4 regions of the Collibacillus ludicampi genome follow, and region 4 is predicted to be linked to each of the others. Evidence: riboswitches for the same ligand, from Rfam matches in the RefSeq annotation. Region 4 holds a riboswitch; each other region holds the start of a gene.
The links. A riboswitch is a leader RNA that binds a small molecule or an ion and turns the genes downstream of it on or off. The one in region 4 is predicted to bind cyclic di-GMP.

Region 1 (8,281 bases), on a different contig from region 4:
GAATCCATGCCCATGAAGATAACACCTTTGAAATCAGCAGAAAGGAAGAATTCCCACCACTGGCAAACGAGAGCCCGGTCCATCCCTACTCATTTGGCCAGAAAATGCGGACGGCAAGAGAGGATAGAGGGATATCACAGAAAGAATTAGCAAGTCTTTTGGATGTGAGCGTTAGGAGCATCTACAATTGGGAAAGAGACCTGTTCCGGCCGTCAGAAGAGCATCAGGAAGCACTCTGTAGATACGTTCCTGACTTAAAGAATATCCTTCACTCCTAATGCACAAAAACACAACAACCACACCAAAAAGATAAACAGACATGCTTTATCAGCGCGAATATAGCCGCCAATATAGCATGTCTCTTACACATCAGATTTCTTCACCGATCAGTACTGTTAATCCTCTCGGTCACTAGTGGAAATGAACACTGGAGCGATTCGGTCCCAAATAAAACCACCTCAGCCCGAATGAGGTGGTTTTATGTTGATGTATATTGTCGATGCGACTTGTCTGCTTGTTCGTTTCTTTTTAATATTAACCAATAACACCTTCAAACTAAGGAGATGATTCTCGTGAAACGTACAACTCTCAGTGGCGGAAATTGCTGAATATCTCGGAATATGCGATGAAACCATCTACACAATGGTGCTCGAAAAGCAAACCCCGCACATTCGTGTGAAGTGTAGTACATATATAAATCTCTCAATTAGGACTTTTTAACGAATTTATTCCCAAATTCGTCCCCAACCGTCACCAAAGAGGCTGAGTTTGATTCAGACCCTTTTTGCATTGGGTAATCGAATAGGTTCTGCACCATGGAGTTCAAAAGGTTATATCATAATGTATTAAAAGAATGTCGCGGGCTTATGTGCATAATTCGGCAATAAATAAGGCTCATTACGGGCTTTCTATTTTTTGCTTTTTATTACTCAAAGCCTGTGCCATCTTCTCCATAAACGGCGTCCTCGTCTGTCTGCCGGCTCGTATCACGTTGATGGCGCAGCCCCTTCGAATGATCTCGGCCAGATCCTGTGTGATCTGCTCCCTACTGTGAAATGGCCAAACCACCCCAACCCGCCATTTCCTAGTGTCAACAAACATTTGCATCTAGGCCCCGGCCCTAAAAAGGGTATACGGGGCTTTTTCATGCGTGACCCGTTGAGCGACGATGACCCGTTGAGCGACGATGACCCGTTGAGCGACGATGACCCGTTGAGCGACGATGACCCGTTGAGCGACGATGACCCGTTGAGCGACGATGACCCGTTGAGCGGCGACGACCCGTTACTCCTTGATAATAGAAAATTCAAGAGACAACCAAATGGAAAGGTACAAATTATTTAGTTCATAAAACAATTTTTTCTGGATCGTTTTAAGAAAATAAAAAACCTTCCTGCACAGAAGGTCTTTTGAAAGGCAGCGGTGAACTCACCTGAAAACAGGTCATGAAGACTAATAAGACTAATAAACAAATGAATATCTAAAAAATAGTGAGGTTAGTATTGACTTATTTCTATTTTAACTGTGCAAATCAGTTTGCAAATCAAAGAGTAGTAAGGGAGTAAAAGAGCGTGAGAGCTCATAAAGAAAATGTTGATATTATAAAGAAATACGTGATTCAGAGAGAAAGTTTAAAACGCGTTAAAAATGGTAACGTCGATCTTGAAAACCAACGCCTGATATCCGAAACTCGGACTTACCCTAACGTTTTTCAAGGAGGTCGTAGGAGAAATCAAAAAGCCCTGAGCCCTTGTGGCTCAAGTCTTCTCACATTTGGCGGGAGCGTGTGGAATCGAACCCAATTGAGACACCCCAAATCTTGGGATATATTCGACGGGAGTGGGTCATTTCTTTTGCCTGGGTCAATTATAGGTCGGCGTTAAAATCCTGGATATAGCGGTCTAACATGTCTTATGACCCGTTACTCATAATCGGTCGGTACTTCTTTATTTGCTCTGTCTAAAATAACGGAACCCTTATGATTGTTTACGCTGCCAACATGGAGTATACCCTACAATTAGAGTGAGATCATATGCATAAAAAGACGCCTCTTGGGAGTTTAGGAGGCGCCTTTTTATTGGAGGTGGAGGTTATACCCGTTGGGCAGTGGTATTCCTTCCGGATTACTAAATTATATGAATCTACTTCAAAAACGTGCGGTCAAGCTTTCCGCTACTGCTGATTTTTCAAGTAATTTATCAAAAATAGACTTGATGCCAATGATACTTGTCTGTTTCGGGAGCCATTTTGCATGCATTAACTGTTATAGCTGAAAAGGTAAAGGAGGGAATCAAAATGGATGGGGTATTTGGTGGTTTCACTCGTTGGGCAGTCGTTTTCTTGATCATCTTTGTATTGTTCATTCTTTTAATTCCCACTTACACCACCGTTTGTAGGACAGTTCCAATTTACTAGTAACTAAAAAGGTCTAGATCAGTATTTCGATGGAAAGGAGGAAAATCAATGGATGGATGTTTCGGACCATTCACACGTTGGGCTGTTGTGTTTCTGATCATCTTTGTTTTATTCTTCTTGCTCGTTCCAGGTTACTCTGGTGCTGCTCCTGCAGCAGCAGCTCCTTACTCGTGCTAAATTGTAATGTCCTTGGTGTTTCTCTCACTGGAGTACCGTATTAAAGGAGTTCTTTTAAAGAAAGGAGACAGTATCATGTACGGAACATTCGGTGGTTTTACTCGTTGGGCAGTAGTATTCCTAATCATTTTCGTGCTGTTTATCCTGCTCATTCCTGGAACCTACTAATCTCCATAAATACAGAAATAAAAAATTCCTCCTGAACGCCTCTGTAGATTCGTCTACAGGGGCGGTATGACTGTATATAGTTCATCCCCTTTTTTTGGTGTTTGCTCAAACCAGGAAGCTTGATTTGGGCTATTTAATTTCTGGGAGGTGAGTCTATGAGTGTGAGTCCAGCATATTGCAGAAGCCTTCTCGGACAGTGGGTAGAATGTCATTCGGCATACGGAGTACATTATGGTATCTTGCATGAAGTTCGTCCGGACGGAATTGTTCTTGCAATGCCTCGTGGAAGAATGACAGGAGTCGTTGGTGAATCAGAAGACCTGAAAGTAAAATACACGGATCATTCGTTGAAACCGGATTACGAGACTGTCCAATTTTTTAGACCCTTTTTCAACCCATTCTTCTTTATCCCCTTCTTCCTACTCTTCGCTCTTAGACGACGATTTTTTTAGTTAATTGAATCATTTTCACGGGGAGTAATTTTTTAACTCCTCTTTTTTTATTTAATTAGATTCATTGTTTTTATAAATAATACCTCTTTATAGGTGAAGGGATATATCTACCAAGGACTCAAATCTCTCCCTTAGGGAATTTGTGGTATCTAGCTGGGACCAACTAGGTTAGAGATCATCAAGTTCAGCAAAGCTGATGTTGACGATGGAACATGTAGGAAATATGAGAACAGGGGGGATCAGTGCCATTTGAAGACCTGCTTGATCTAGCGCAACGATACGCCCAACGAACGCTACTCCATCTACGATGGTGAATAATCATCGCGGGCAAATTCGAGCAAAGTTTCCCGAAATGTTTTTCTTCAGGCCGAAATTAATTTAAGGGATTATTATCGCGCACCGATTGAGTTGTTTTTTAAACCGGACAAAGGGTTTTACGCGATTATTGAACAGGCTTATAGATAGTTAGTTAATAGTAATGTTGGTATACAAAAAGTGTTCTTCCAATACAGGTGGAACCTTTTATTTTGAATAAAGAAGCCGTCTAGTGTTACCGGAGGTATTGGACCCGAAAAAAGACAATCGTACCTCTTAAGCCCCTTAAACTAGTTTCTGGTTTCTTTGCATGTTTGATGTGTTCCATCTTTCCAAGTGGTGTGTTCCAGACTCTTAAGGAGATGGTCGCCAACGAGTTTGTTAAAGTACGTAGACAGTTGATGAGCAATCTCATTTTCTTAGTGGATCAAACGTGGAGAAAAATTATTGTCGATTTATTGCGCTTTTTGTCGAAAAGTAATAAAATACAAGAGTGGGACACCCATCCCCTATTGCTTTGAACATATCCCATCTCTATATTTTTCGCGGTTATCTTTACCGCATTTTTTTCTATTTATAAAACGAACGAAAAAACCGCTAAAAAGCGGTTTAAAACGAATTATCCATTGGATTGTATTTTTTCTTTGATCTTCTCTGCTAAGGGGGTTGCTTCTAATTCATCTTTTAAATTTCGATATTCTTCAAGAAATGAAGAAACATCTGGTTTTATACCTTTTTGTTTACATTCTCGAGCCATGAGACGAAGATAGTAAAGAAACATCACTTCCGAGAATGTCGTCTCAGTTTTTGGACTACGGCTGAGATGTTCACCTGTTTTTATAATCCCTTTTTTTATTTGATCAACTTTGCGCCGAACACTAGAAAATGGAAGCCCTAGAGATATTGAAAGTTGCCGGATCGACATGTGAGGAAGATTTTCCTTTATGTAGGCAACTTCCGAATGCGTCCAACAATGATGTACCATCGAACGATTCTTGTATCTCTTTTCCCCCATTGCTTTAAATTCCCTCTCTCTAATTTTGATCTATGCTAATGGTTTTCAAAAAGAAAAAGAATTCCACCCTGCTTAAATCACTTGAACAAGGCGGAATTCTTCTTTCCACCTCTTCGGTAACTGGCTGGCATAGTCATTGACCGTAGCCCCTATAGCTTTGCGTCCCTGGCTTTCGCCAAGTTTGCCATTATCGGAGGTTTGATTTTAGTAGTATTAATTTTCTTCATCTATTTTTCTACAAAATATGACAAAATACAAGTCTTATTATTTTATGTTGCAGGACTAAGCCCTCGTAGTGGCAACTTGTTTGGGATGGTCGGCTGGTTCGAATGTACATACGTGCACTTTCACTTGGACACACAGGGGAGTGACTATGTGGAGGATGGCGAGATCCACGACCGTATGCCGGTGATTCTTCGGCCTGAAGATGAAGCGATCTGGATGGATCGGAAGAAGCAGGATGTTAAGTTACTACAGTCATTGCTTGTGCCCTACCCTGCTGAGGAGATGAGAGCGTATCCGGTATCGCCACTCGTCGGGAATGTGAAGAACGATTCGGTGGAGTGTATTTTAGAGAGGTTAAATAAATGTATTATTAACAGGGGTGAGGAAAAAGAAAACCAACCCGAGTAAGGTTGGTCATTCTACATCTATAAGGTCTGTCAGTGGAATGTACCGTACATTTCCATCTAGATCCTTACCCGTCAATGTCTTGGCATACGAATCAATCTTCTCTGGGACCATTACCACCAGTTCATGCCCGAACGGATTATACATTGTTACCTTAACGGGTCTTGAATCCTGGATTGCATCGGTAAGTACACGCGACATCTCCTCAATCTTTTGTTCATCTAAGACAGGTCGCGGCTGCCCTTTTGCTTCCTTTTCCAAACGCCGCATGGTCGCACGATGTTCCGGAAGAATGATGCGCATGGATTCGAAGATGTTTCCGTCGATTATTCGCATGTTGTTTTCCCTCCCCAAAACAAGAACGTATGTTCTTATTATATGAGGTTGGGAAATAAAAGTCTTCAATAGGTCCAGTAGATCCAGTATGTCCAGAAGGGTATGGCAGGTACACCAGGTATGGCAGGTACACCAGGTATGGCAGGTACACCAGGTATGGCAGGTACTTGTCGTCCTGGAGGACCCTGAGTACCAATTGGCTCTTGTATCCCCATCCTCTTTGGTCCTGGTGGGCCGGGAGGGCCATAAGGTGCGCATCCTGCATTAATAACGAATTGTGGGTCGTAGAGGGCTTTCATATCCACAATTACGACTCTCCCCTCATTTCCGGTGAAGTTCAGTTTACTCAAGCACATACGCCCAGTGTAATACCACTAACATATTACGTGTGTACATGGGTGAATGACTAAACTTTTGCCTATTATTTGTAAATTATCCTCACGATCACCTCACAAGGCAGTATATGTTCCTCAGCTACACGCTAGGGTTTTGTATTTTCATTCGCAGATCAGAACACTATAATAAGAACATACGTTCTCGTTATAGGTGATCATAATGGAAGTACGCGCAACTGAATTGATCCGCGAGTTCTTGCTTCGAGAGCTGATGTTGAAGATGATCGAGCGAGAGATGAAGACTTCGCAACCCTGGACACATGGAATATTTAAATCTGTGAAGGGAAGAATCTCGGAAGAGATGGTCGCCTTAAGGAGGCAGTTACATAAAAAGGAATGGCGACTGTGGGTGTGATGGTGGAGTATAAGGAGAAGGGGCAAATTAAGAGGGCACCGTACATGCCGCCGATGCTTGAGGCGGAGGCGGTGGGGAGATTGGAGAATATGTAGGAGTCCCGGCTAGGCCGGAAAATCTCTTCTCTGACTCTCGATCACCGACGACCTGTGGTACGGCGACGTCTCTCTGGCTCAGCCTCTCGCTCACGTCTCTCAACCTCAGATTCAGCCTCTCGTCTTGATATATACAAATTCATGCCTGTTGCTTGTGATGCTCACAGTATCGCTCTCTTGTGAGGTTCGGGCATCCGATATGAGCGCATGGTTTCTGTTGTCGTTGCGGCATGATGATCACCTCAATGCAAAAGAAAAAGCACCCGAAGGTTAGTGTGCACCCCTTAAAGTAGACAGTGGAAAAACCCCTAGGGAACATCCATAATACTTTAGGGGGTGCATCTTTGTTATGGCAAAAAAGGGACAGAAATTTAAGACATATAGTTTTGAGTTAAAAAAGCAAGCGGTGGAGATGAGATTACAAGGTAAGACCAAGAAACAAGTGGCGGAGTTATTAGGAATTGAGGATGTTGGTCGTTTAAAGGTATGGATGAAGAAGTATCGGGAAGAAGGAGAATACGGTCTTCTGGAACATAGGGGGAGACGGAAGGAATATGTAGATCAGGAGCGGTATGTACGTCGTTTGGAAATGGAGAATGATGTCTTAAAAAAGTGGTTAGAGATCTTGAAACGGGAGGTGTATCGGTAAAACATCAGATTGTGAAAGCCCTTCATGGTAAATATTCCATTGATGAGTTATGTAAGTTTCTACAGATCTCTCGTAGTGGGTACTACAAATATGTAAAGCGCCAACAACAACCCCATAAAGACGAAGAGCTTAAGGAGAAAATTCGCGCTGTTTATGAACAACGAAAAGGAAGATACGGATATCGCCGTATTCAAGCTGAATTGGAACGTCAGTTTCATCTGAAGGTAAACCACAAGAAAGTCTTAAGAATGATGCAGAATATGGGCTTAAAAGCTAAGATTCGTAGAAAACGACACGTTCATAGTAAGCAGGTAGCTAACCTAGGATCCCGCATTGCCGAGAACCTATTAAACCGTGATTTCCATGCAGAGGCACCCAATCAAAAGTGGGTAACGGATGTGACATATATCCGAACCACAGAGGGATGGTTATATCTTTCCTCCATCATGGATTTGTTCAACTATGAGATCATTAGCTACTGCATCAGTGATCGTAATGACAATCTATTGGTAGTAAACACAGTCAAACGAGCCTTTGAAAAGAGAAAGGACGCTACGGGAGTCATTTTGCACAGTGACAGAGGATTCCAGTACACGTCCCACGAATACCATGACATGCTGCAGAAGGTTGGCGCCCGAATCAGCATGTCACGCAAAGGCAATTGCTTTGACAACGCCTGTATTGAGAGTTTCTTCTCTCATCTGAAGACAGAAGAACTCTACCTCTATGATATACCAGACAAGAAGGAAGCACAAAGGAGAATTGATGAGTATATTCGCTTCTACAATGAAGAGCGAATCCAGTTGAACAAAAACAAGCTGACACCTGTTGAATACAGGCGTCAGCTCGCAGCTTAGCTAGGGTTTTTTCTTGCTGTCTACAAATTGGGGGCTTGACCAATCCCAACGTACTCTACACCATTAAAAACACCACGTTTCAATGTTTCAACCTTATAATCACTCATCAGAATCCCTCCCACCTTCAAAATTCGGCAAGAGGATATAATTTCCTACAAATACTTTTCGTCAAATACAGACACACCAATTGTCACTTGTATCAGAACAGGAACGAATCCTTCTACATAAAATTTATTATCCCCACTCAAATGATCAAAGAGATGGTCTGCTCTCCATTTGTTTGTAGGCAAATGGTAGATTGTCCCAAAGGATTATTTTTTATGCACGAAAAAATAGGGGTCCCGACAGAAAAACGCGGATTTACCACGCTAAGAACTCAGAGAAGTAAAAAACCCGATTTTCAACCACGCTAAGGGTGGAAG
Region 2 (8,281 bases), on a different contig from region 4:
AAATGGATAGGAAGCTCTCGATCGACAACACTCATCGGTTCGTTTTCAAAGGTAAGTCTAGAGAATGCAAGATAGAACAATTCATCTGCACCCTCATAATTCAGCCGTAGTGCCATGTGTCGAGCAAGGTATCCAATAACAGCTCTTTGTTTCACATCATGCAACGTCAAACCAGAAGCAAGAGGTGGGGGCTGTGAATATTGTTTCTGTTCGGTACTTCTTTGAAATACCTTCTTGAATAACCGTCTCACGTATTCAACCGCCTTTGATTACAAAATACCTAATGGAGGCATGATTGTGACTTCATCGATAACAGCTCCTTTTGGCTGACAAAGGATATAAACGAGATGTTGAGCAAGTACAGAGGTAGGAATCATAGCTAATACATCCGGTTTCGGATCAATCGAATCCCAAAAGCTGCTGTTCACGGCACCGGGTAGGACGGCGGTTACTTGGACTCCCTTGGAACGTAATTCTGCTTGCAGGACACGCGTCAAACCCAAAATACCGAATTTAGAAGCTGAATATCCCCCGCATCCTGGAAGAATTGTGGTTCCCGCGATCGAGACGAGATTGATCATGTGACCTTTTCTTTGTTCGACCATGTGCTTACCGAAGTATTTACAGGTGAGGTAGGTTCCACGAAGATTAACGTTTATCATCTGATCAAAATCCTCGGTGGATGAGTCCAGTACGCTGGAGAACATTCCTACCCCGGCACAATTGATTAAGGCATCGACGGACCCAAAGTGTTCAAGGGAAACGCTTACGAACTTCTGAACGGAGGATTCATCCGTAACATCGAGCGGGACAGGTAGAACACTTCCTCCCTCGGTATCTATTTGATGGGCCAGATCATGTAATTCTTTTTCGTTTCTACTTCCAATAATTAACTTGGCCCCTAACTTACGGAGTTGAATGGCTGTTTCTTTCCCTATTCCACGGCTTGCTCCCGTAATGGCAACCGTTTTACCTTGCAGCTGCTTTGTATCCATTAGGCCTCAACACCTCTTTTTGATCCGAAGTATTCAAAGTAGTTTTTCTCCGTTTCCCAAAGACCGATTTTATGCAGATTGGGAAGATGGGGCGCTAGAAGCTTCCAAATGACGATTGCGACATTCTCCGAAGTAGGATTCAGTTCTTTGAATTCTTCCGTATCTAAGTTCAAATGTTTGTGATCAAACTTCTGTAGAACAATACTCTCTACGATTTGATCCAATTCTGCTAAATTGATAATCATACCGGTGACTGGATCAGGTTCGCCGGCTACCGTTACATCGAGATAATAGTTATGTCCATGGCCATGAGGGTTATTGCATTTACCAAAGATCTTTACATTTTCCTCCGCAGAGAGTTTATCACTATGTAAACGGTGGGCCGTACAGAAATGATATTTCCGGGTTAACGTCACCATGGACCCATCCTCCTTTTCGGAATACAAAAATGGATTTTCCCAAAGTCTAATTCTATGTAATTCACTATCGGGCATGTTACCTTGTAAGGAGTTCCAAAGATAGCTCACGATATTTTCGGTGGTTGGAATGTGTTTACGGAAATAGGGATGTTCCCGATCTAAAAATCTTCCATCCAATTCTTCGTTTACTAGATGCTTGACTACACGATCCACCTCCGTGATATTAACGACAATCCCTGATCTTTCATCGACGTCTCCTTTCACCATCACTTCTAGCGTATAGTCATGACCGTGGCCATTGGGATTGCTGCAGGGTCCGAACACGCGTCGATTTTCTTCATCACTCCATGATGGGACACGATAAACATGGGTAGCGGAAAAGGATAGTTTTCTAGACATGTAGATCTTCATTTTCCTCCTCCTTTTCCTACTACTCTCTGATTAAAGATTGCTCGAATTCACGGACCAACGCCTCGTTCTTACGGAATATACCTTTCTTTACAGTGGTTACTGTGACACTTCCTGGCTTCTTCACCCCTCGGGCACACATGCATAGATGGGTTCCTTCTAATGTCACGATGACCCCTTCGGGTTTCAAAACATCGGTGATCGCCTCCGCGATTTGTTGTGTCATTCGTTCCTGTACTTGCGGACGTTTGGATGTCAGCTCTACCAAGCGGGCAAACTTACTGAGTCCAACCACACGTCCATTAGGGATATACCCGATGTGCGCCTTACCATAGAAAGGTATAAGGTGGTGTTCGCAAAACGTATAGTAGCTGATGTCTTTCACTACAACCATTCCTTCGTATTCTTCTTCGAAGGTTGTGGTTAAGGCGGTTTTGGGATCTACCCCTACTCCTCCGAAAACTTCTGCGTACATTTTTGATACCCGCTTGGGCGTATCCAGAAGTCCTTCTCGATTTGGGTTTTCTCCTATCAATTCTAAGATCGATCGAATATGTTGTTCCAAAAGCTCCTGTTTTGTTATTGTTGCCATGTATTTACACCTCGCCTTTATTTATCGGAAATTTCTGTAATATAAAGAAGGCATAAAAAACCCACCTTGTTCAAGGTGGTTTCCAAATTCCACCTCTTCGGTAACTGGCTGGCATAGTCATTGACCGTAGCCCCTCTAGTTTTGCGTCCCTGGCTTTCGACAGGTTTGCCATTTATCGGAAGGTTTAATTTAGTACTTTTTCGCTATTATACCATATTCCCCTCGAATTCGACACGTTTCTACAAATTTCGATTAAATTCTCGTTGGCAGTAAATTGTTGCAACAGGAAATCATTTTGGTTTCTGCTTTTTGAAAGCGATTTCTCCTTGTCTAGATTTGTGAGACTGCTTGACTCGCGAAGTGTCTTAGAATGATATACCGGAATTTCTTTTGTGCAGTTCGCATTGGAAATACAACGTCATTTTTCGACATATTTAGGCTATTTTTTGTCGATTTATTGCATTTTTTGTCGAAAGACTATAGAATACAACCATAGGGTCCCATCCCCCATTGCTTTGAACATATCCAATCTCTTATATTTCTCGCGGTTATCCTTACCGCATCTTTTTTATCAATGTTATAAGTACGAACGAAAAAACCGCTTGAAAAGCGGTTTTAAATGAACTATCCAATCGATTGTATCTGTTCTTTGATCTTCTCTGCTAAAGGGGTTGCTTCTAATTCCCCTTTTAATTTTCGATATTCATCAAGAAATGAAGAGACATCGGGCTTTACACCTTTTTGTTTACACTCACGGGCCATGAGACGAAGATAGTAAAGAAACATTACTTCCGAGAATGTCGTCTCAGTTTTCGGAGTACGGCTGAGATGTTCACCTGTTTTTATAATCCCTTTTTTTATTTGATCAACCTTTCGCCGAACACTTGAAAATGGAAGCCCTAGAGATATTGAAAGTTGCCGGATCGACATGTGATGAAGATTTTCCTTTATGAAGGCAACTTCCGAATGCGTCCAACAATGATGTACCATCGAACGATTCTTGTATCTCTTTTCCCCCATTGTCTTAAATTTTCCTCTCTCTCTAATTTTGATCTGTACAATTTGCTTTCGTAAAAAAATAAAGAATTCCACCTTGAACATGGTGGAATTCTTTATTCCACCTCTTCGGTAACTGGCTGGCATAGTCACTGACCGTAGCCCCTATAGTTTTGCGTCCCTGGCTTTCGCCAAGTTTGCCATTATCGGAAGGTTTGATGTTAATATTGAATTATATACCTCTATTTTTCTACATAATTTTACTAAATACAAGTGTTTCGATGATGACTAATACCGCCAGGTAAAACCAAGAACCCTGTGATCCAATAGGAACACAGGGTTCTTGTCATTCTGTAAAACCGTTAACTTTTCTGTTGTACGGTAATCTGCGCATTGTCTTTCAACAGAGGGAGTTGGCTGGTGATCACCGAGTCACCGTCATTCAGTCCGCTGGTAACCAGCGTTTGGGATCCTTCCTGTTGCGCGATGGTCACTTCTTTGCGTCGAGCCTGATTGTGATCCGCTACATAGACATAAGATTTGCCATTGTCTTGCACGACTGCCGCCGTTGGGATAACGATTCCTTGTTTCGCGTCAGGTGCGAGCAGATTCACTTCCGTCACCATCCCTGATTTCAGGATCAGGTCTTTGTTGGGAACGGAAATCAGCACCGGATATCCTTTACCTTTTTCATCGAGAGGACTGATATTTTTCACTTGACCCTTGAAATACTGGTTGAGCGCGACCGCCTTCACCATGACCGGATCGCCGACTTTCAAATGGTTGATTGCATTCGCCGGTACATAGACGAGAATCTTCACCGTATCCAAGTTGGCGACCACGAGAACCGGTTGAGGCATTTGCGGAGAGACCATATCGCCGATCTCCGCGTTTTTCACACCGATAATCCCGTTGATCGGGGAGGTGACGGTCGCATCGGCAAGCTGATCCTGCGCGGTTTTCAAGTTGACCTGTGCCTGAACAAGAGCTTTGCGGCTCGCTTCGATGCCCGCCGTGCTTTGCGCAACCTCCACCTGTTGCTGTGCCGTCTGATAGCCCTCATTCGCGTTCCCCAGCGCCTGTTGCGCAGTAGCGAGCGCCCCTTTGGCCGCATCCAATTGTTCCTGCGCTCTTTGGTAATTCGCTTGCGCATTGACATAAGTTGTTTCCGCTTGTTCCAAATCCTTCTTCGAGGCCGCATTTTGCGCGTACAATTGTTCATAACGTTGCTTGTTGGTTGTCGCGTCATCCAACGCTTGTTTCGCGATGGTCAACGCATTTTCCAACTGCTGCACTTGGCTCTGTGCTTGCGTCAGGCCGTTTTGCGCCTGGATCACCCCGCTTTTCGCCTGAACAGCCGCGCCGTTCGCTTGATTCACCGAAGCTTGCTGCTGCGTTTCCGCCGTTTGCACGGCCGCCTGTGCCGCTTCCACAGCCGCCTGTGCACGGGCAACGGCGTTGCGAAGATCCCTGTCATCCAAGGTGAACAGCGTATCTCCAGCCTTCACGCGCGAACCGACGGAAACAGGAATGGAGGTGATTTTTCCGGCGATTTTCGGGACGATTTGCACCTCTTGATCCGGTTGTACCGTACCTGTATAGACAGGGCCCTTGCTGATCCATCCCGCTGTTGCTTTTGCCACTTCCACAGACAAAGGAGACCCTTGATCCTGTTGAAAAGCCTCTTTCGCGCCACATCCCGAGAGGACGGCCGTTCCGAACAAGCATGTACTGAGTACAAACGCCATTGTGACTCTTCTCATTCGACTCTTCCCTTCCTTTTCGTACGATCCATGATTTGCTGACCTTTACTGCCCCTTCGCCTTCGCGGGTGCTGGTTTTCTAAAAAACAGGACAAGAGGGATGGCCAGAAAGACAGGTATTGACGACAACAAGAAAGCATCCGCGATGCCGCGCGTCGTCGCATCTTGCATGATAAGTCCCGATAATTGGGATAACCCTTGCGTTCCCCGAAAGACCGGATTCGTACCGTAAGAAGTCACCGTGACCGCATCGGCGATGTATCGCGCATACATGGCGGCGCGGTCTTGCATGATCATAGTCAAAATCGCAATCCCAAACGAGGATGCGACCTGCCGGATCACGTTCGAGAGCGCGGAAGCATTGCCCACTTGCCGCGGATCGACGGCTGCGATCGCATTCATCCCCGCGGTGGACAAGGGCATCATACATAATCCAATACCGATACAACGGATGATATAGACCGCCTGCACCCATTTATGCGGGGTATCAACCGTCAGTGCATGGAGTTCGTAAGTCCCTCCAGCCAAAAGCGACAGCCCGGCCAGACCCAATGGAATCGCGCCGAACTTGTCAAACAGCCGTCCGGCAATCATCATCGTCAACGCCATGATGAGCGAAGCCGGCATCAACAAGAGACCTGTATCGATGGCTTCCATGCCTTGAATGTTCTGCAAATAGATCGGCATCAGGAAGACTCCACCGTATAAACCGATCGTTACGAGACTGGCGGCTACTACGCTCAACGTATACGTAACATTTTTAAATAAGCCGAGCGGAATTAACGGTTGTTCTTTTCCTGTTTCCACCCAAACGAGCAGCGCGAAACTCGCAATCGAAATGAAGATCAGAGAAACGATTTCAAATGAAGTCCATCCATCTTTCTGCCCGCTGCTCAACGCATACAACAAGGTGCCCGCCGATGTGGCGGAAAAAACGAATCCCCAAATGTCAAACGGTTTCCCTTTGACCGTTTCCGTCTCTTTTAACAGAAGCCAGGCCATCAGAATGGCCAGCACGATCACGGGGATACAGATGATAAAAAGAAACCGCCAATCCATCCATTCAATCAGGTAGCCGCTGAGCGTGGGTCCGATCGCCGGAGCCACCATGACGGAAACGCCCCATACGCCTAGTGCCGTCCCGATCTGTTCGCGGGGCATCAGTCTGTAAACGAGAGCCATACTGATCGGCGCGATCACCCCTCCGCCGATTCCCGCGACGATCCGCGCGAAGATCAGCGATGTATCGCTCCACGCCACCGCACTGAGGAGAGTGCCCAAGAGAAAAACAGACAGAGCCAGGATGAGGAACTTTTTGTACCCAAAACGTTCCCCCATAAATCCTGTGATCGGAATGATCACACCGGAAGCTAACATATAACCGGTGATCACCCATTGAATGCGATCCGTGGTTGAACCGAATGTGTTGATCAATTTGGGAATGGCCACATTGATCAAACTTGTATTCAGGACAGTAACAAACGTTCCGAGGATGACTGCTGCAAATGCCAGCCAGCGTTCGCTGGCCGATTCGCCGGGCGGAGTTGCCGTAGGTAGTCCTGTTGCTCCCACTTCGCAATCCCCCTTACGCGATATGTATTTTCACTTCGACGTTCGTTCCCGGAATCAGCGTTATGCCTTTGGGCTTGTTTAATTCGATTTCCACACGGACTCGCTGTGTCACTTTCGTGAAGTTGCCGCTCGTATTGACAGCCGGCAACAGGGAAAACGTGGAGTTGGATGCTTGATCCACTTTGCGAACCGTCCCTGTCATCTTCAGACCGTTGAGCGCATCGACCGTGATATCCACCGGCTGGCCGGGATGAATCTTGTCAATATACGTCTCTTCAATATTCGCGGATACATACGTGTCGTTCAAATTCTCGACAATGGCGACCGCTTGGCCGGGAGTTACCACTTCATGCTCCTTGTTAAACCATTTGACGATCGTCCCCGTAATCGGAGCGCGCAAGATCGCTTTATCCATCATGCTCGGATCCAGATTCGAAGTATCTTGTTGCGCAACTGCTTCATTCTGCTGAACGGATTGTCCTTCCTTCATGATGATCTGTGTCAGTTCGCCGGAAATCTGCGGCATCACCCGGTACTGATCACAGTCAATGCGAGCGTCTTCTGTAGACACATAATGCGTCGCCTGGTACCAGTAATATCCTCCAATCCCTGCTCCCCCCACAACAATTGCTGCAAGAATCGTGGATAAAATCACTTTTCGATTCATGCGTTTCTCCTCTTCCCTTCGCAATTTATTCGATCTTACTAATATTTCGGGTGCGAAATTTTATGACAAAAAAATTTACGCTTTACGCTGAGAGACCTTCTCGTGTATATGGTTGGCCAACAGTTGAAGAGATTTGAGAATCGATTGTGTTTCTTCTTCCGTAATTCCTTCGAGCAAAGAATCAAAATAGGAATCCTGCATGACGGGAATGGAATGAAACAATTGGCGCAATTTCTCCGTACACTCTACCCACACGACACGCCGATCTTCCTCGTCACGGATGCGTTCTACATAGCCCGATCGTTCCAATCGGTCAATAATACCTGAAACGGTGCTGTTTGTGAGTCCTACCACACGGCTGATATCTGACATTTTCTGTCTTCCATCTTTGAGACAGCGAAGGACGAGCAATTGTGATGCAGTCAGTCCATACTGGGATAATTCTGAGGATACCAATTCAAAGAATCCTTGGTTAATCTGTTTGATTAATTGCCGAATCTGGCGAGAAACGGTGCTCACTGACTCCCCTTCCTCTCTTTTTCTTTGCGAAAAAATAGTTTGCATATAAAGTATTATAGCAAGTCGCAATCGGAAAACAAGAACTTTTTCGCACTGTTTCTAATCTCAGCCATCAGAGGTATAGCCGGCAATCTCAAACGCAAAGAAACTCCTTCATTGCGAAGGAGTTTCTTTGCGTTTACATCAATTGGGGGTATGGGGTACAAAAGGATCTTGGGGAAAACCTCTTGTACGGATGAACATTTGGCAGCTTACGAACATCCTGCAAGACAGGATGTACTGGAGCCAACCGATTGTTCATCTCGCTTTTAATATACTACTAGATTTTGTATATGCAAATAGGCCCATAG
Region 3 (8,281 bases), on a different contig from region 4:
CAAAGAAAGAGTGGAGAGAACCGACAGAGTGGTAACCATTTTCTTCATGTCCTATCACCTCAATGCAAGTATGATTTGATAGGTTAAGAGTACCTCAGAAGTATGGAATAAATATGGGATAATCATGAAATTCTTCTTTACATTCACTATTGACTTTTTGAGTCATTCGATGTATAGCACGAACACAAAGTATGTACCCACAGGCCATTCATTCTCAAAGTAACCCTTCACTCCGCAAGCGGCGCCATCAGAGGATGAAAAGTTTCTTGTGCGGGAAGAGAGATTTAAGCTTCCTAATGCAACGGAGTATCTTTTGGGTGGGTTGTATCGCTTTGCAGCGCAGAGGTGAGTTGAAGGTCGTTCCGCTTCCCTATATCTCATTTAGAGGGCATATGCTTTGCGTGAAACAGCGACTTTGGAGATCGTCTCGCCTCCTTTCGGATGTAAAAGGGTATATGCATTGCGCGTAATAGCGACTTTGAAGGTCGTCTCGCAACATTTGATTATGATTCCATGCGAGACGACCTTCACGGAGCATAAGCGCAATGCATATACCCGCTGAAACGACCTCCACGGAGCATGAACGCAAAGCATATGCCTCAAAGACGACCTTCATCGAACCCAAGCGCAAAGCGATACACCCACCCAAGCACTAGTTTTCAAAGTAGCTGCCTTTAACAAAAGCTAACGAATGTAAACGACATTAATAAAAATCCGACTATTTCATTTCATCCGGTGCACTGACAATCAAAGCCCGGGTCATGTTCCCGGGCCTGTCGTATAACCGCTTATACTTCTTCTCCTTCATGAGTGATCGCCTGAGTCAGCCGTTCGATCATCCAGCTCACACCGATGAGAAAAAACGGATCGATCACAAACACATAACGCGCTTGTCCTTCCGTGGCGAAAATCACCAAAGTAGAAAAAACGATAAACAGCAAGTTGATTTTATGCAAAACGTTCAACGGCCTGCGACGAAGAAAAAGAAACAGGAGGATCAAACTGTACAGCAAACCGCCGCCTACAACGACCCATGCGGCTGCACGCGCTCCCTGCATCAATGGTTGAACCCACACCTGATCAAATCGAATCTCCGCATTCGACATCGTCCATTCCTCAATCTCCCGGCCGACATTGAAGTAACTGACTGCCAGACGGTCTAGCCCTAGCAAAAATGCGTCGCGCGGATGAGTCGTGATCCATCGCACGGCTTCTTGGCGTGCCAGTTGCATCGCATCCACTTCGTTATACTCGCCCTTTTCATCCAGAATGCGGTCGGTTTTAAATATCGAATGCGGTACCTTCATCGGATCCATGTACATCCCTTTGTTGAGATCATTATTATTGATGTACAAAACGAAATTCCCGTTGGTGGAAATCGGAACAAAACGATGAAACACCAGATAGTTCCGCAACGTCCATGGAGAGATGACGAGCGCCATGAACACACCGGCATAAATTACGGGAACACTGATCGAGAAAATGCGTGACCACAATCCTTTTCTCCGCTCCGTCCATCCCTGCGCACCCGCCGATCTCTTTTGCTGAAGCCTTTGCCCCCTTCTCTCCCACCACAACATACACGCGTATAGGGCGGGAAAAACTGCGTATTGAGGTTTGACCAGACTTAACATGCCCATAAACGTTCCTAAGAGTAACGGATTCCACCGTCCTCCTGTACGATAGGCGAAAAAACACAAAATCACGAGGATTAAGGTAACCGCAAGAATCTCCGTGCTCAAAAGGCTTGTATAACTGACGGCAGGCGGAAAAACAGCCGTGAGAAGCGCGGCCCACAATCCAGTGCGTTCATTGAAATAGCGGCGAACGAGCAGATAAGCGCAGACGATCCATACGAGACTCAAAAGTACATTGGCGATTTTGGCGGCGAGAATGGACGGATCCAAAGAATAAACCAAAACAAGAAAAAAAGGATATCCGGGAGGGCGGAACGCGCTCGGATAGGATACCCCTTGCTTGATAAACGGCGTGCTCTCTTTGATATAATCGAGCCCTTCAGGCATCGTATACGTGCCGTTATGCAACAAAGAGAGCGCAAGATCATGGTAATGTTTAAAGTCGGAAATCGGTTGTGTATTTACATAATAGATCCATGCCAGACGAATCCCCGTTCCGAGAACGAGAATCGCAAGCAACCACTTGAGCGAGCGAGAATTTTTTAACATGGCAACCTCCTGCATGCCCTCTCACACGAACACAGACTACGCCATGGCACGAACGCGAAACACCCAAAACCGGCTCAACATGAAATTCAGTACGGTCGTGGGGATCAGCGTGAAAAGCTGGGCATATTGGACGGGAATATGGAGTTGGTAAACAACCGGCCGCAAGAGCCACTCGCCACATGCGGCCACCAAGAGATTTGCCAGCACAAACTTCACCGTCATATTCCAATGGATCCGCCGAACTGCAAACGTCCAGGACGCATTGAAGAGGAGGGAACTGATCATTCCGACAAGATAAGCGAGCGCATAACTCACAGCCATCCCTATCCCGATACGAATGAACAGGTAATAATTGATGTAGCTTACAGACGTATTCACAAGACCGATGAGACAAAACCGGAAAAACTGAAGGCACTGTTCTCTTTTCGCGAATGAAAGATTCACTGTGATCCACCTTTGTATCGGAGCTATGATCGTGCCGGGAAGTAATCATCATGCCTTTGTGACAGCTCCCGATCCTGATGGGTCTGTACCGTCCCCCCCGGAAAGCCAATTTTCTCCTCCAAGATATACAACGGACGCCTCCGTACCTCATCGTACATCCGCCCGATATACTCCCCCATCATGCCGAGGATCAACAGTTGAATACCACCTAAGAACAGAACGACGACCATCAAGGAAGACCAACCTTGTACGGTTGAATGGGTGAACAAGCGCATATACAGAATGATCAGGATGCCAATGAAGCCGATCCCCGCCGAATAAAGCCCTAAAATGCCTGCCAATTGCAGGGGTTTAAAGGAAAAGGATGTGATGCCGTCAAAAGCGAAACGCAACATTTTTCGCAATGGGTATTTCGTTTCGCCGGCAAACCGTTCTTGCCGTTCGTACTCGATGCCCACCTGTTTGAAACCAATCCAGGACACCAGTCCGCGGACGAAGCGATGTTTTTCCGGCATCGCATTTAAGCTGTCCACCACGCGCCGGCTCATCAAACGAAAGTCACCCGTATCCAGGGGGATCTGGATATCGATCAGTCTTTGAAGAATCCGGTAAAACAGTTTGGCCGTCACCTTTTTAAACCAGGTTTCACCGGCGCGGCTTTTTCGTACCGCATAAACGACATCATAGCCCTCTTCCCATTTGGTGATAAAATCAAGGATCAACTCCGGCGGATCTTGCAAATCCGCATCGATCAGCACCACCGCATCCCCTGACGCGTGTTCGATGCCCGCCGTCACGGCCACTTGATGGCCAAAATTGCGGGAAAAGCTCAGCACGCGGACATGGGAGTCGTGGAACGCCAATTCCCGCAAGATCTCTTCGGTACGGTCACGCGAGCCGTCATTGACATAAATCAGTTCGTAATCATATCCCGATATGGAACACACGGTCGACAAACGCTTATGCGTTTCCCGAATCACGAGTTCCTCATTGTACGCAGGAATCACAACGGAGATCAGTTTGCGTTTGTTCATGTGCATTCCCTCTCTGTTTGCATTCAATATCGATTCTTACACAAGATCGACTCTGCCCCTCGCCGCATCCCGCGGGAGAACAGAGTCGCATGTTCCTGATTCCTCTCAGTACAAGATAACATAACGATCGGCAAGGTTCAATGTCCCACTTTTAACCGAACACTTGAACTTTGTCAATTTTTGTAGAAAAATGAGGGAATATGAATTATAATACAAATACTAAACCTCCGATAATGGCAAACTTGGCGAAAGCCAAGGACGCAAAGCTACAGGGGCTACGGTCTATGACTACGCCAGCCAGTTACCGAAGGGATGAAGAAATGAGCAGTACGATAATTCCGAAGCAAAACTCCTGGAGTCTCGTATCAGACGTGTTATTTAAAGCTCAATGGATGCGCTTTCTTCCGTTAGATGGAATGATCGTATACCCGTTGCTCATCCAAGCAGCTACTCATAAACAAAATCTTGAGGAAGTCGTTTCATACTTGAAGAGACATCTCGTTTTTCAAAAAGATAAAGACTTGGTAAACCGAAGAGAAGCTGAATTGCGCTTGATCTATGAGCGCTCAGGCTATTCGTATCCTGAGACAGTAGAAGAGCTGTTGGATCTTATCATTCGTTTTGGGTTGCTACGTAAAATTACATGCGAGGATAAAACGAGATTGGCTCTGATCGATTGCGGCTGCATACCGAGTCCAGAAAACGTCCTCAATCTAACGCGAAGAGAAATACAGATATTAGAGGCGATACGCACAAGAAGTTAAAGCCTACACATTCTATGGGTGGTCAGTGAGAAAATGCTGTACGATTGAATTCGCAGAAAATAAGAAAGAGAAAATCCTCCGAAAGATCGGTTGGCCGCCTGCTTCGGGGATTTTCTCTGATGCAAGTGATCGACGCCGTAAGCGGGTGACTGCAACGTCTGTCCTCATCTTCGGGATACGATTCTACAAGCGATTGAATTAAGGGATTCTCAGCGGGACAGCCCGATCAAACTTCTACATGAGGATGCGTGTGAATCAAAACATTACGGTTCGTATGATTCTTTAGCAGCTGTTCAAATTCATGTGCTGTCAGAGGGTGGCTGAACAAGTAACCTTGCAGTGCATGACAGTCCTGGTTCCGCAAGAAGGCAAGCTGCTCCTCATTCTCCACACCTTCCGCAATTACCTTCAAGTTAAGGGAACGCCCTAAAGTGATGATCGCTCTCGTGATCGCCGCATCCTTTGGATCGGTCGTCAATTCCCGAATAAAAGACTGGTCAATTTTCAATGTGTCTACGGGAAAACGTTTTAAACTCGTTAATGAAGAGTACCCAGTGCCAAAATCATCGATGGAAAGGTGAATCCCTAATTCCTTCATTTGTTTGATCTTTTTTGCACCCTCTTCCGGATTATTCATGATCGCACTTTCCGTGATCTCTAACTCAAGCCATTGGGGAGCGAGCCCCGTTTGCTTGAGCACGGACTGAATGGTTCCCACCAAATCATCCCGTTGAAACTGATGCATAGACAAATTGACGCCGATAGGAATTCGCGGCAACCCCTTATCCTGCCAGCTTTTGTTTTGATTGCAGGCGGTATATAAGACCCACTTTCCTATCGAATGAATGAATCCTGTTTCTTCAGCCAGAGTGATGAACTCAGCAGGGGGTACCTCTCCAAGTTCAGGGTGTTTCCAGCGGAGTAATGCTTCCACGCCGATAATCCTGTTCGAGTGAATATCCGCTTTCGGTTGATAGAGTAAAAAGAATTGATGTTGTTCCAATGCCTTTCGAAAGGAGCTTTCTAAAATCAGCTTTTTCGATACATGCTGGGTCAGAGTGGATTCATAGAGCTGATAATGATTTCTTCCTTTTTCCTTGGCTTTATACATAGCGGTATCGGCGTTTTTTACTAGAGTCTGAGCATCTGTGCCGTCTTTCGGAAAAAAGGCGATTCCAATACTTGTGGTTACAAAAAGCTCTTGATTCGTCAGCGTTATGGGTTCCTCAAAGGATCCAATGATACGTCTCGCGATATTCAGAGCGCAATCCGTAGATTTTATGTCTTTTAACAGAAGAGTGAACTCATCTCCACCCATGCGGGCTACGAGGTCGGTATCTCGAATACATTTGACTACCCTCATGGAGAATTGCTGAATCAATTCATCTCCCACATGGTGACCAAAGGTGTCATTGACATACTTGAAACGGTCCAAATCCAGATACATGACGGCTAGTACCTGGTTATTTTTTTCAGCCTGATCGATCGCATTCTTTAATTCCGAAAAAAATAAAGTCCGATTCGGGAGATCCGTTAATGAATCGTGATAGGCCAGATGATTGACCTTCATCCGATCTTGATTCCGTTCTTTGAGTGTTTCAATCAGATAAGCAGACATCCACATTCCTAGAGCGTTTAGTACAAGATACGCGAACATAAATTCAACAGGAAGAGCATTCGGTAGATGATAACTATTCTTCATGTAAAAAGAGAGGAGAACTCCTGAAATCGCCAGGAACAAATCGAGAATCATCAGGACAAGGATTTTCTTAAACTTACTATACGCTTGAAATTTTCGGGAGAGGAAAAACGAAACGGCAAGGACAACGGAATAAATAAGAAGGGTATACTGAAGACCCGTCCCGCCCAAATAAACGCGATAGACGAAAAAGACAGCAGTAACGATGAGTCCTGTCTGAAATCGTCCATAAAAAACGGCAAGCAGCAGCGGTATAATCCGCAAATCATAGAAGACGCCTGAACTGAACTGAAACGGGAACGACATACAAAAAATGGTCGCTAATGAATAAAGAACGGAACACCAGAAGGATTCACTTTTTTTATTCGTAAACGGAGAGGAAACCAGAATGGATAGAAGAATGATTAAAACATTTAACAACAATTCTTTGACTCCTAGCACACGAACATCCCCCGGAAGTAGAAATCGATTCAAACTCACATTTTACCTTATACTTCGTCACTTTCTCAAGGAAAAAGACCGGGAGAATAAAGGTCATCTCCCGGTCTTGTCCACGAAATTAATGGGTATTCGTTGTGCTGGTAGCCGTTGAACTGCCGTTTACGGTTGTGGTTCCGCTTGTGGAAGTCCCGTTACCCGATTGGACAGTTCCGGATGTGGATTGGGATCCGCTGTTCTCCGTTGTATTGTTTGCAGATCCTGTATTCGCAGAAGGTGTGATCGTGACAGTTGTGTTATTTTGGGTCTGGATACTGCCGGATGTAGAGGATTGCGTTTCCGTGCTGCCGGTCGTCGTGTTGCTTGCAGTATTTGTATTTGTATTCGTGTTTGTATTTGTCGTTGATGTGCTTGTTCCTGTTTGATCGCCCACAACAACTACGCTGTTCTCTTGCAAACGGTCAAGCAAGGTTGCCGCTTCTGCGCGGTTGAGAACACGATTGGGCCCGAATGTGCCATCCCCGTATCCGTGAATCAGATCATATTTCACGGCCGTAGCCACATACTGACGAAGAGCCGGGGCAATTTGATTTTCATCTTTCGGGAAGTTTTCTTTCAAGAGTTGATCCGCCGCGTCAGCATCCATTAATTGAAGACTAGGATTTAATTTCAGTAATACTTTGACCAACGCAACCGTTACGTCTTGACGCTTTGCACCATCGTTCGGTTTGAATACAAGACCGCCATCCAAAGTACGATACGCATCAAAGTAATCTTTTGTCGCTTCTACATACTTGAATTCCCAAGAGTCTTTCGGTACATCTTCGAAATCTTGCGTGGTCGATTGCGTTTCCAAGTTGAAATATCTCGCAAGCATTGTTGCGAATTCAGCACGTGTGACCAGGCCATTCGGTACGAATTTATGATTGCCCCGACCGGACAGAATTCCTTTTTTCACGAGGTCTTTTATGTATTTTTCTGCCCAATGTCCTTGAATATCATCCAAATCAACCGTATTCGTTACTTGTTTCAAATTGATAATGATGTTTTGGTGCGCGTTCCCTTTCCCTGTAGTCACAATCTTGCCGTTGCTTTGCGCGAACGCGGGGACGGCGCTTAAAGAAAGAGTGGAAAGTAACGATAATGCAGTCAGCGTTTTTTTCATGCTCAATCACCTCATCATTTTGATTTCTACTAAAAGTTACGAAAATGAAATCTCATTTAATAGGGTACTTTGGTAATTTTTTATCCAAAAATAAATCCTCCTGCCGGTGAGACAGGAGGATTTATGATCAAAAATCTGTGTAATCCCCATATATGCGTGTAGTTATGATTTGTTCCCGAACCATCGTTTCCACCACGATTGATTCTTTTTCGAGTCAGCTTCTTCCCATGCGGCAAGAAGATCATGGGTGGCCGCTATTTCTTCTTGCATGGTTTGAAGCAACTCATTGAGCTTTGTCATATGGGCTTGGATCGGCGCGAAATCCTGACTGAATCGTTTATGTTCCTCCCTGACTTCCTCCCGCACAATTTTGCGAAACTCGTCAAATAGCTGTTGCTTCACGTCTTCCGCGAGCGCCATTGTGTGTGTTTCCGAGGAGACAATGCTTGTTTCACTAGGAACGGCATCCGTTCGAGGCACGCGTCCGAGTCTTGCCAAAACTGACTTCGCCGCGTTCTCAAGAGGGAATCCGGCATCGAGATCCCATTTGA
Region 4 (8,281 bases):
ATTAGTAGATCAAAATTAGAAAGAGGGAAATGTAAAGCAATGGGGGAGAAGAGATACAAGAATCGTTCGATGGTACATCATTGTTGGACGCATTCGGAAGTTGCCTTCATAAAAGAAAATCTTCATCACATGTCGATCCGGCAACTTTCCATGTCTCTAGGGCTTCCATTTTCAAGTGTTCGGCGTAAGGTTGATCAAATAAAAAAAGGAATTATAAAAACAGGTGAACATCTCAGCCGTAATCCGAAAACTGATACCATATTCTCGGAAGTGGTGTTTCTTTACTATCTTCGTGTTATGGCCCGAGAATGCAAGAAAAAAGGTATAAAGCCGGATGTCTCTTCATTTCTTGATGAATATCGAAACTTAAAAGGGGAATTAGAAGCAACCCCCATAGCAAAGACAATCAAAAAACAAATGAATCGATTGGATCGTTCGTTTGAAACCGCTCTTTAGCGCTTTTTTTCGTGCGTATTATAAAATCGAATAAAAAAAGATGCGGTATGGCTTACCGCACTGATGTCATGCTAGATGGATGATTCGCTTACACTTCAATATTTTATGCTTCTTCGACAAAAATTTCAATATATCGACAAACTTCGACATATTATGTCGATGCAAAAAAGACCCTCAAAGAGGATCTCTTTTGCACCAAATTGGTGTGACTAGTCAATGCATCATAACCGAGAACATTTCTATTATAACCATCTTCGCTAGACGACCTGTTTTAGCAAAGAAGGAAATGATCAGGGATTCCTATCGCATAAGGAAAATTTATATATAAATGGTTAATATTATAATTAATTGGGTAATGATACAAATATTCAACGAAAATTAACAAAAAATCACATAGTATTTAACAAGATATTGATATTCTATTTATTAAATAGAATATTAATAAAATATATATTTAGATAAGAGGGTGATATTTTATGTCAAGATTTGGACGTTATAGTTTTTTTCAGCTTCCTGACCTTATGGAAGAGATACGTAAACATTTACGAATTGCTGTTGTGTACGGTGGGGACAGTAGTGAGGAAAATGCAGTCATTAATAAGACACGGAATTATAGATCATGGAAAAGTTATAAGACAGTAGCATATGATATTCAAAATGCTCTTCGTGAAAATGGATTTCAATGGGTCACTATTTTTCCAGATGATATGTCCCTTATCGATAACCTGAAAAAAGAACAAATACAATTCGTTTGGCTCAACACTGGTGGGGTTCAAGGAATTAACCCAATGTCACATACGGCTGGAATATTAGAAATGTTGGGTATCCCGTATGTTGGACATAATCCAATCAACGCAACTTTATTAGATAATAAACATATATTCAAACATTTATTACATAGTTACGGGATCCCAACCGCTCCATTTGTCACCTGGGATGGTTCGAAAGGAGACTTTCTACCATCTGCCAACGAGGAATTTCAAAATACCTTTGCCAAATATGACGGCCCATTTATTGTTAAACCGGTATCAGGAAGAGCTTCTTTACATGTTCATTACGTTGAAAAACTCAGTGATTTAACAGTGAAAGTAAAAGAAGTATATAATCAAACTCATAATCTTGTCATGATTGAAAAATATTTATCGGGTAGGGAATTTTGCGCCTCTGTATATGGACATGTACAGTATAAAGAGGGTCAATTCTTTAAACATCCAGATCCTCAAGTTTTTTCTGTGTCGGAACGTGTGTTTGAACCAGGGGAAATGATTTTTACTTCTATGGATCAAAAACAAATTAGTGAAAAAAGGGTAACGTTGTTAAATGGAAAGAAAGAAGAAAAACTTCTATCTGATATTGTTCAAATCACACAAAAAGTTTATGAAGCATTCCATTTATCATCTCTGATTCGATTGGATATTAGAGCTGATGAAAATGGAAACTTGAATATACTTGAGGTTAATCCGAAACCGGATTTGAAAAGACCCGCTGATAATATAACCAGTATCGTTTGTCTCGGACTAAAGGAAATGGGGATCAATTATAAAGACTTAATTACTGGTATCTTAGCGGATCGTATAGATAAGTTATTATCCAATGAAGAAGTGAATCTGTTTCAATTTCATCATTATAAAGGTGTATCTGCTTAAAGTTAATCTTATCGAAACATAGATGGTGATAGTGACATGCACAAGATGTGTATGTCATTTATTTTCTATAGAAAGGAATTTATTCATGTTAGAACGATCTGTCCGAAATAAAATATTCCTGCTTTTACGTACAACGTTGTTAGCACTTATAGGAGGAGCGATATTTACTTTCATACATATACCCTTGTCCTGGATGCTCGGCCCATTAGTATCAACTATTTTATGGAGTAAATTAACAGAACGTACCTTATATTGGCCGTCTTACTTGAATAAGATTGGCTTAGCCATTATCGGCTATTCAATTGGTATTTCTTTTACTTATCCAATCCTACAACAGATCGTCTTACAATTACCAATGATGTTACTCACTACAGGGACAATGGTGCTTTTTAGTATACTCATGGGTTATGTGATCGCAAAATGCTCAGAAGCTCATATGTTTAGTGGAATCCTTGGATCGATACCAGGTGGACTGATCCAAATGGTTGCATTAAGCCATGAATTGAAAGAGACAAATGAAGCAATTGTAACTCTTATGCAAACCATACGTTTAATGTCTGTGATTTTTATCGTTCCGTTTCTCGTAGTCAACAGAATTCTTGTACATTCAAATGTGAATGACAGTATGGATTTGACAATGATATCAATCCATAATCTACAACTTTCATGGATTCATTATGCAATTTACTTCGTAATTGTAGTGATTGGTTGTTGGGGAGCGGTTAAACTTAATCTGCCAATTCCGTTTCTTTTGGGTTCAATGCTTGTCACTGCTTTACTTGTACTTGTAAATTTTCAAGCACCACAACTCCCCAAATGGATGACTTATCTCGCTCAATTATTTATAGGTACAACAATGGGACTATCGATGAATCTGAAATTTAATAAAAATTTGGGGTTATTAGTGTTACTCACCGGATTATCGAGTATTGGATTAATTGTTTTATCATTCTTGGCCGGTAAATTTATATCTTTCATTTATCCCGTTTCTCTTATAACAGCTTTTTTGAGTACTGCACCAGGCGGTATTGCAGAAATGGGAGTCACAGCAATGGAGGTTCATGCAAATTTATCCGTAATCTCGGCTTATCAACTATTTCGATTGTTTTTCATTTTATTTATTATTACCCCTTTTTTGAAGTGGTGGTTTCAGAGGAGAAGTCTTCATGAAGCTAATAAAGGTTAAATCAAGATCGTCATTGCCTTATAAGATTTCATAACAACGCCTCGTTCTTTTTTAAAAGAAAAATTATGCGCCTTTCATAAGGCGCATAATAAGGAAATATTACAATGTATTTATAACCAGATAGAAAATGTCGAAGTTAATGCGAAAAGCAGTATTTCACATTTTAAACCTTTCGACTGATTGCGATAACTCGATTGCTAATTTGGATAATGTAGACGCAGAAGCACTGATTTCTTCCATTGAGGCTAATTGTTCTTCAGCAGCCGCAGATACATTTTGGGTTCCTGAAGCAAATGTTATTGCTATTTCTTTTATATTTTCCATTACTTGAACAACCTTTTCTGAACCTGCTGCCATTTGCTGTACGGAAGCCGATATTTCTTGAATTTGATTGAACACATTAGATATAGATTGTTGAATCTGACTAAACGATTCATCAATCTTCTGTACGTTTTGAATCCCGTTAATAACCTCTTTTTCACCTTCCTCACTATCATGAATTACATCGTTGATTTCCTTTTGGATTGTGAGAATGACTTCTGAAATTTGTTGAGCAGATTGAGCGGACTGCTCCGCTAATAATCTTACTTCATTCGCAACAACTGCAAAACCTCGACCTTGTTCACCGGCTCTTGCTGCTTCAATAGCTGCATTCAATGCAAGAAGATTTGTCTGATCAGCTATATTGGTAATAATATCTACAATCTTCCCAATCTCAGCAGAATGAGAACTGAGACGTTTTACTGCTTGATTTGTCTTATCGACAATAGTACTGATAACATTCATTTCATTGACCGTTGTTTGGATCGCTCGATGCCCTTCTTGAACCACTGAATGAGCCTGTGATACGGATTCAGAAACATTTTGCGCGTTTGCAGCTATTTGTTGGATATCTATTACTAAGTTATTCACTGTTTGAGCTGTCTCTTCCGTATGCTGTGCTTGCTGCTCAGATCCTGTTGCTATTTCCTGTATGGTATATACAATATGCTCCGTTGCTTGGCTTGTTTGTTCTGCACTTGCGGATAATTCTTCTGATGAAGCCGCCAATTGACTAGATGTATCAGACACCCCTAATATAATAGACCGAAGCGATTCGACCATAGAATTGAAACTATGGCTTAATTTGCCTAATTCATCGTTGGATTTTATATCTATCGTTTCAGTTAGGTCTCCCTGACTTATTTTTTCTGACGCGTTGATTAATGTTTTCAACCGGAGGGTGATTGAGCGAATGAAATAATAAGCTAAAATTGCGCCCAGAACTACAGATATGGCAACTACTATAAATGTTGTATGATAGATTGGTTTTGCCGCATCAGTGACTTCATATGTATACATGGTACCCGCAATTTTCCAACCGGTTAGTTTATTTGTTGCGAAAAATAATTCTTTTGTAAGACCGTCGGAACCCATATACTCGAATATTCCAGATTCCTGTTGAAACATCGGATCTATTTGTTTAAATGAGGCAGATCCGGTTTTCAGAGTGGGATGAACAACAATTTTTTTATTTTGATCTACAATAAATGCATATCCTTTTTCTCCGATATTCGCAGTTTTCACTGCATTCATCAACGTTTCCAACTTGAGGTTCACTGCTATGACGCCAGATCCATCATAAATACTTCTCGCTATAGTGACGACGAATTCATTTGTAGAAGGATCTGGGAAGGGATTAGTAACTATAACTTTCCCCTTATTATCCATAGCCTGCTGATACCATAACATTTTTCTGGGATCAAAATTATTTGGTAACTTTAATTTAGGAGAATCAATAAAAGATCCATCTGAAGTTCCTATGAATATACTTTCCACTTCTGAATGAAGGGACTTATATTGATCTAGTAATCCTTTCATCTTATCATCTTGAATAGAGTTTGCTGATACTTGCCGAGATAGTAAATCAATATCTTGCATTTTAGAACCGATAATGAGGTCAACATTATGGTTAAGAAGAGCTACGTTTTCGTTCGCACTTCGTAATATCTCATCGCTCACCTTCGATTCTGCTGTTTTATAAGACAAAGAACCAATTACAAGGCTAGGAAAGAGTAAGATTACCAAAAAAATTAATATTAATTTGTTTTTGATACTAAAATGAATTTTATTCTTCACCCTAAACCCTTCCTTTCAGTTACCTTATTTAATCTGAAGTTGGTATTATTAGCTACATAGTGTTTCACCAACCTTCGTAATAAGATTTGTGAATGAAATTAAAATGGCAACCTCTTAAAATTTCAAGGTTGCCATATATATGAGAAAGAGACTTTTTTCCAAACCGGATTCAAAAATTGATAATCACAGATTTAGGATCAAAAGTTTCTCGCGCTATTATATAACGGCAACCCGGCGGTCATAGGCTTTACTTACCCGTAGACCCGTGGCTTTGCGTCCCAGCATTTCTACTGGTTTGCCCTTAATACTATTATATTTTAAATTGTTGGGAAGAGATTACCATATTTAAAATTATAATGTTATTTGTATAAGTTATTTGAATATCTTATGTATATTTAGTTAAGCCTGATATACTGTATAAAATGGTTTCTCGATCATTAGGGATTTAAGAAGGAGATCCTCTAGTGATATACACGAATAATAACACTATACTGAAGAAATACGAAGCAGGCTGTTCACAGAAAACAGCGCATTCCTCCCACGCCTAAATGCGTGGGAGGAATGCGCCATTTCTTCCACTCCTTTCTACATTGAGTGATTGTTGTTGAGATTCCTGATGGAACACCGATTGACCGATGTATTGGTGTCGTGCGGGCCTCTGACCATGCCGACCACAATGCGGCTTGCGTAATTGTAAGTCGAGCTGCCATCATACAGCCATACGCGGTGTAGCGTAAGCTATAACTGCAAGCCCACGGCTTTAGCCGTGTGGTTTATGACTTGAAACATTCTCCATGTCGGAATGAAGTGATAATAAGGATTGTGCTAGATATAATAATTTATTAATAAATAATCAATGTAGACTACACATTCACTTATTACAATGATTACTGGCGTTTGAATAGATCTCCCATATTCTCACATCAAAAACCACTAGTAAAAATATACTAGAGGAGCGTGGTATGAAGCAAAAGGAACTTGCGGAATGAAAAGGACAGCGCACAAACGTGATTAGTGATGGTTAAGAATACGAAAGATTGATCCATCATCATTCAACCTCCCGTACCTACTATAGACTCTTACGTTTTTAGACGTAGGGGTCTACTACTTTTTTGAGAAATCCTAAACATAACTGCGCCCGAACACGCTTTATCGAAACTTCGGGGGAAGACAAACCAATGAAAAAAAAGACGCAGTCGTAATGACCACGCCTTAATGAGGAGTCAGTGGTATTATTATATCTTACATTTGTGGATTAAAAATAGAATCTGACGTGAATAGTTGCAAAATTATTTTTAAAATTATAAAATATTGTTGCCATCCCGAATACCTTTATTTTGCCCCTATTTCTCAAATAGGGGGTTTCATTTCTTATCATGTCTATGAGGTAGAGAGTAAGTAGGAATAAGTCTGCAAGACTTACGTTAAAGTCTTTCCTCTATAAAAGATCATTACAGGTAAAAATTCAAAGTTAAGTACCCTCAATAGATCCTCTCAGAAGCCATATCCTACAAGGGATTTCCGGAAACTATCAAATTCAAAAAAACGACAGACCTCTTGCTAGATTTTGCTTTTCATACCGATCTGCCTTCATAAAAACGACAAATGAGCTTCACAAAAATTACATTCTAATTTTTGGCCTTCAGTAAAATGACAAATATCATTCAGCTATATGACAATCTGTATGCAAGAAAAAGACAAAAGGGGTACTCAGAAGCGAAAAAGACACAAAAAAGGGAGCACTCCCACATGGAAGTAGCTCCTTCTGATGTGTTCTATGGATTTTTAGGCACGCCAAAACACACCATCCGTGGAATGGTGTTCGAACCCAATTTTTGTTATTTGTTTTTTAAAATTAGAGTTGTGCTACCAGATCATCAATCGATGCTTGCAGGTAAGCACGCGGGTATTGCACCGGATCTCCGTTGGCTCGTTTTTGAGCCAGTGTAATTCCGACCAGCCGCGAAAGCTGGATCATTTGATTCTCGTCGATCCAGTTTTCTTGGCAATAGTCATAGATGAAGCGAATGCAGGTATTGATAAAACGCCTGGATTCTTGATGCACGACTCGGTATGTACGCTTCGTAGCTTCAAGCGAATCTTTTAGATATTTGGCGATCTTACCTTTTGTGTTGCGATGTTTCACCTGTTCTTCACTGGCCAAGACTTTCACGATCGGTTTAAAAATGAACGTCTCACCATTGGGGCCTACTTGAATCACATAAGTGATGACATCCTTGAGCAGTTCCAATTTACGCTTGATACGGCATAGGAACGAGCCCAGGTATCTCTTCATTGAAACTTTACTGTAGTGTGCTTTTGCGTCTTCATTGCGTAGTTGGTCCAGCACTTGCAAACCGAAGAGAATGACATCAGCTACGTGATGACGCACACACTTCGCCAAGATCGAAATAAACTCTTTGGGGATGCGAAAATAAGAGCCTTCCTTCGCACGTAGAGGAGCATAGTCCGCGATCATGTAAAAAGCTCCTTCAACGTGGTAGACGAGTCCGGCATCAACTAGGTACCGAAAGCCTGTCCAGATCGTTTGCCTGGGGATCTTGGACATACGGGACAGTTCGGAATCGTCCCTAGCGAATTCGCCGGTATCTCCGTCGCAGATGAAGTGTAAGAGGACATAGACCGCGATAGCACTCGCGGGGAGTTTAAGAGCAGGAAGTTTTTGACGATTGAAAGTGAAAAATTTAGGGCCATCAAAATGGTATTTTTTTATAGCCATTCTTGTGGCTTATTTGCCGAAAAAAGATTGCACAAAGCCAATCCCTGTGGTATTCTTCTAATTGAAACCACAAGGTTGATAACAAGCGCTCAACTGGTCTGCCAACCAAAGCGCTTTTTCTTTATTACTTTTTCG

Region 1: another riboswitch for cyclic di-GMP. It lies ahead of DNHGIG_RS16715 (hypothetical protein); the one in region 4 lies ahead of DNHGIG_RS20535 (methyl-accepting chemotaxis protein).
Region 2: another riboswitch for cyclic di-GMP. It lies ahead of DNHGIG_RS05680 (hypothetical protein); the one in region 4 lies ahead of DNHGIG_RS20535 (methyl-accepting chemotaxis protein).
Region 3: another riboswitch for cyclic di-GMP. It lies ahead of DNHGIG_RS05965 (DUF6042 family protein); the one in region 4 lies ahead of DNHGIG_RS20535 (methyl-accepting chemotaxis protein).

The regions. Positions count from the first base shown of each region.
Region 1 is NZ_BOQE01000001.1:3,286,994-3,295,274, reverse strand. Features, by position in the region: gene DNHGIG_RS16740 (YifB family Mg chelatase-like AAA ATPase) at 1-16, shown strand, start outside; gene DNHGIG_RS21100 (helix-turn-helix domain-containing protein) at 105-278, shown strand; gene DNHGIG_RS16735 (helix-turn-helix domain-containing protein) at 592-720, shown strand; gene DNHGIG_RS16730 (hypothetical protein) at 1,147-1,344, shown strand; gene DNHGIG_RS16725 (hypothetical protein) at 2,464-2,592, shown strand; gene DNHGIG_RS16720 (hypothetical protein) at 2,916-3,212, shown strand; gene DNHGIG_RS16715 (hypothetical protein) at 4,147-4,452, opposite strand; cyclic di-GMP riboswitch class I at 4,655-4,738, opposite strand; gene DNHGIG_RS21095 (SOS response-associated peptidase family protein) at 4,741-5,175, shown strand; gene DNHGIG_RS16705 (YolD-like family protein) at 5,182-5,508, opposite strand; gene DNHGIG_RS16700 (hypothetical protein) at 5,574-5,813, opposite strand; gene DNHGIG_RS16695 (hypothetical protein) at 6,064-6,258, shown strand; gene DNHGIG_RS21225 (DUF8602 domain-containing protein) at 6,493-6,585, opposite strand; gene DNHGIG_RS16690 (helix-turn-helix domain-containing protein) at 6,703-7,002, shown strand; gene DNHGIG_RS16685 (IS3 family transposase) at 6,966-7,859, shown strand.
Region 2 is NZ_BOQE01000001.1:1,121,266-1,129,546, forward strand. Features, by position in the region: gene DNHGIG_RS05660 (ATP-binding protein) at 1-251, opposite strand, end outside; gene DNHGIG_RS05665 (SDR family oxidoreductase) at 270-995, opposite strand; gene DNHGIG_RS05670 (6-carboxytetrahydropterin synthase) at 995-1,825, opposite strand; gene folE (GTP cyclohydrolase I FolE) at 1,845-2,414, opposite strand; cyclic di-GMP riboswitch class I at 2,511-2,594, opposite strand; gene DNHGIG_RS05680 (hypothetical protein) at 3,039-3,434, opposite strand; cyclic di-GMP riboswitch class I at 3,539-3,622, opposite strand; gene DNHGIG_RS05685 (efflux RND transporter periplasmic adaptor subunit) at 3,773-5,173, opposite strand; gene DNHGIG_RS05690 (DHA2 family efflux MFS transporter permease subunit) at 5,219-6,745, opposite strand; gene DNHGIG_RS05695 (HlyD family secretion protein) at 6,759-7,412, opposite strand; gene DNHGIG_RS05700 (MarR family winged helix-turn-helix transcriptional regulator) at 7,488-7,931, opposite strand.
Region 3 is NZ_BOQE01000001.1:1,191,444-1,199,724, forward strand. Features, by position in the region: gene DNHGIG_RS05945 (S-layer homology domain-containing protein) at 1-48, opposite strand, end outside; gene DNHGIG_RS05950 (ArnT family glycosyltransferase) at 789-2,186, opposite strand; gene DNHGIG_RS05955 (GtrA family protein) at 2,223-2,630, opposite strand; gene DNHGIG_RS05960 (glycosyltransferase family 2 protein) at 2,654-3,664, opposite strand; cyclic di-GMP riboswitch class I at 3,890-3,973, shown strand; gene DNHGIG_RS05965 (DUF6042 family protein) at 3,985-4,428, shown strand; gene DNHGIG_RS05970 (EAL domain-containing protein) at 4,655-6,568, opposite strand; gene DNHGIG_RS05975 (S-layer homology domain-containing protein) at 6,687-7,730, opposite strand; gene DNHGIG_RS05980 (helix-turn-helix domain-containing protein) at 7,893-8,281, opposite strand, start outside.
Region 4 is NZ_BOQE01000002.1:27,907-36,187, reverse strand. Features, by position in the region: gene DNHGIG_RS20550 (hypothetical protein) at 40-456, shown strand; gene DNHGIG_RS20545 (D-alanine--D-alanine ligase family protein) at 933-2,102, shown strand; gene DNHGIG_RS20540 (AbrB family transcriptional regulator) at 2,188-3,288, shown strand; gene DNHGIG_RS20535 (methyl-accepting chemotaxis protein) at 3,445-5,406, opposite strand; cyclic di-GMP riboswitch class I at 5,629-5,716, opposite strand; gene DNHGIG_RS20530 (hypothetical protein) at 7,262-7,885, opposite strand.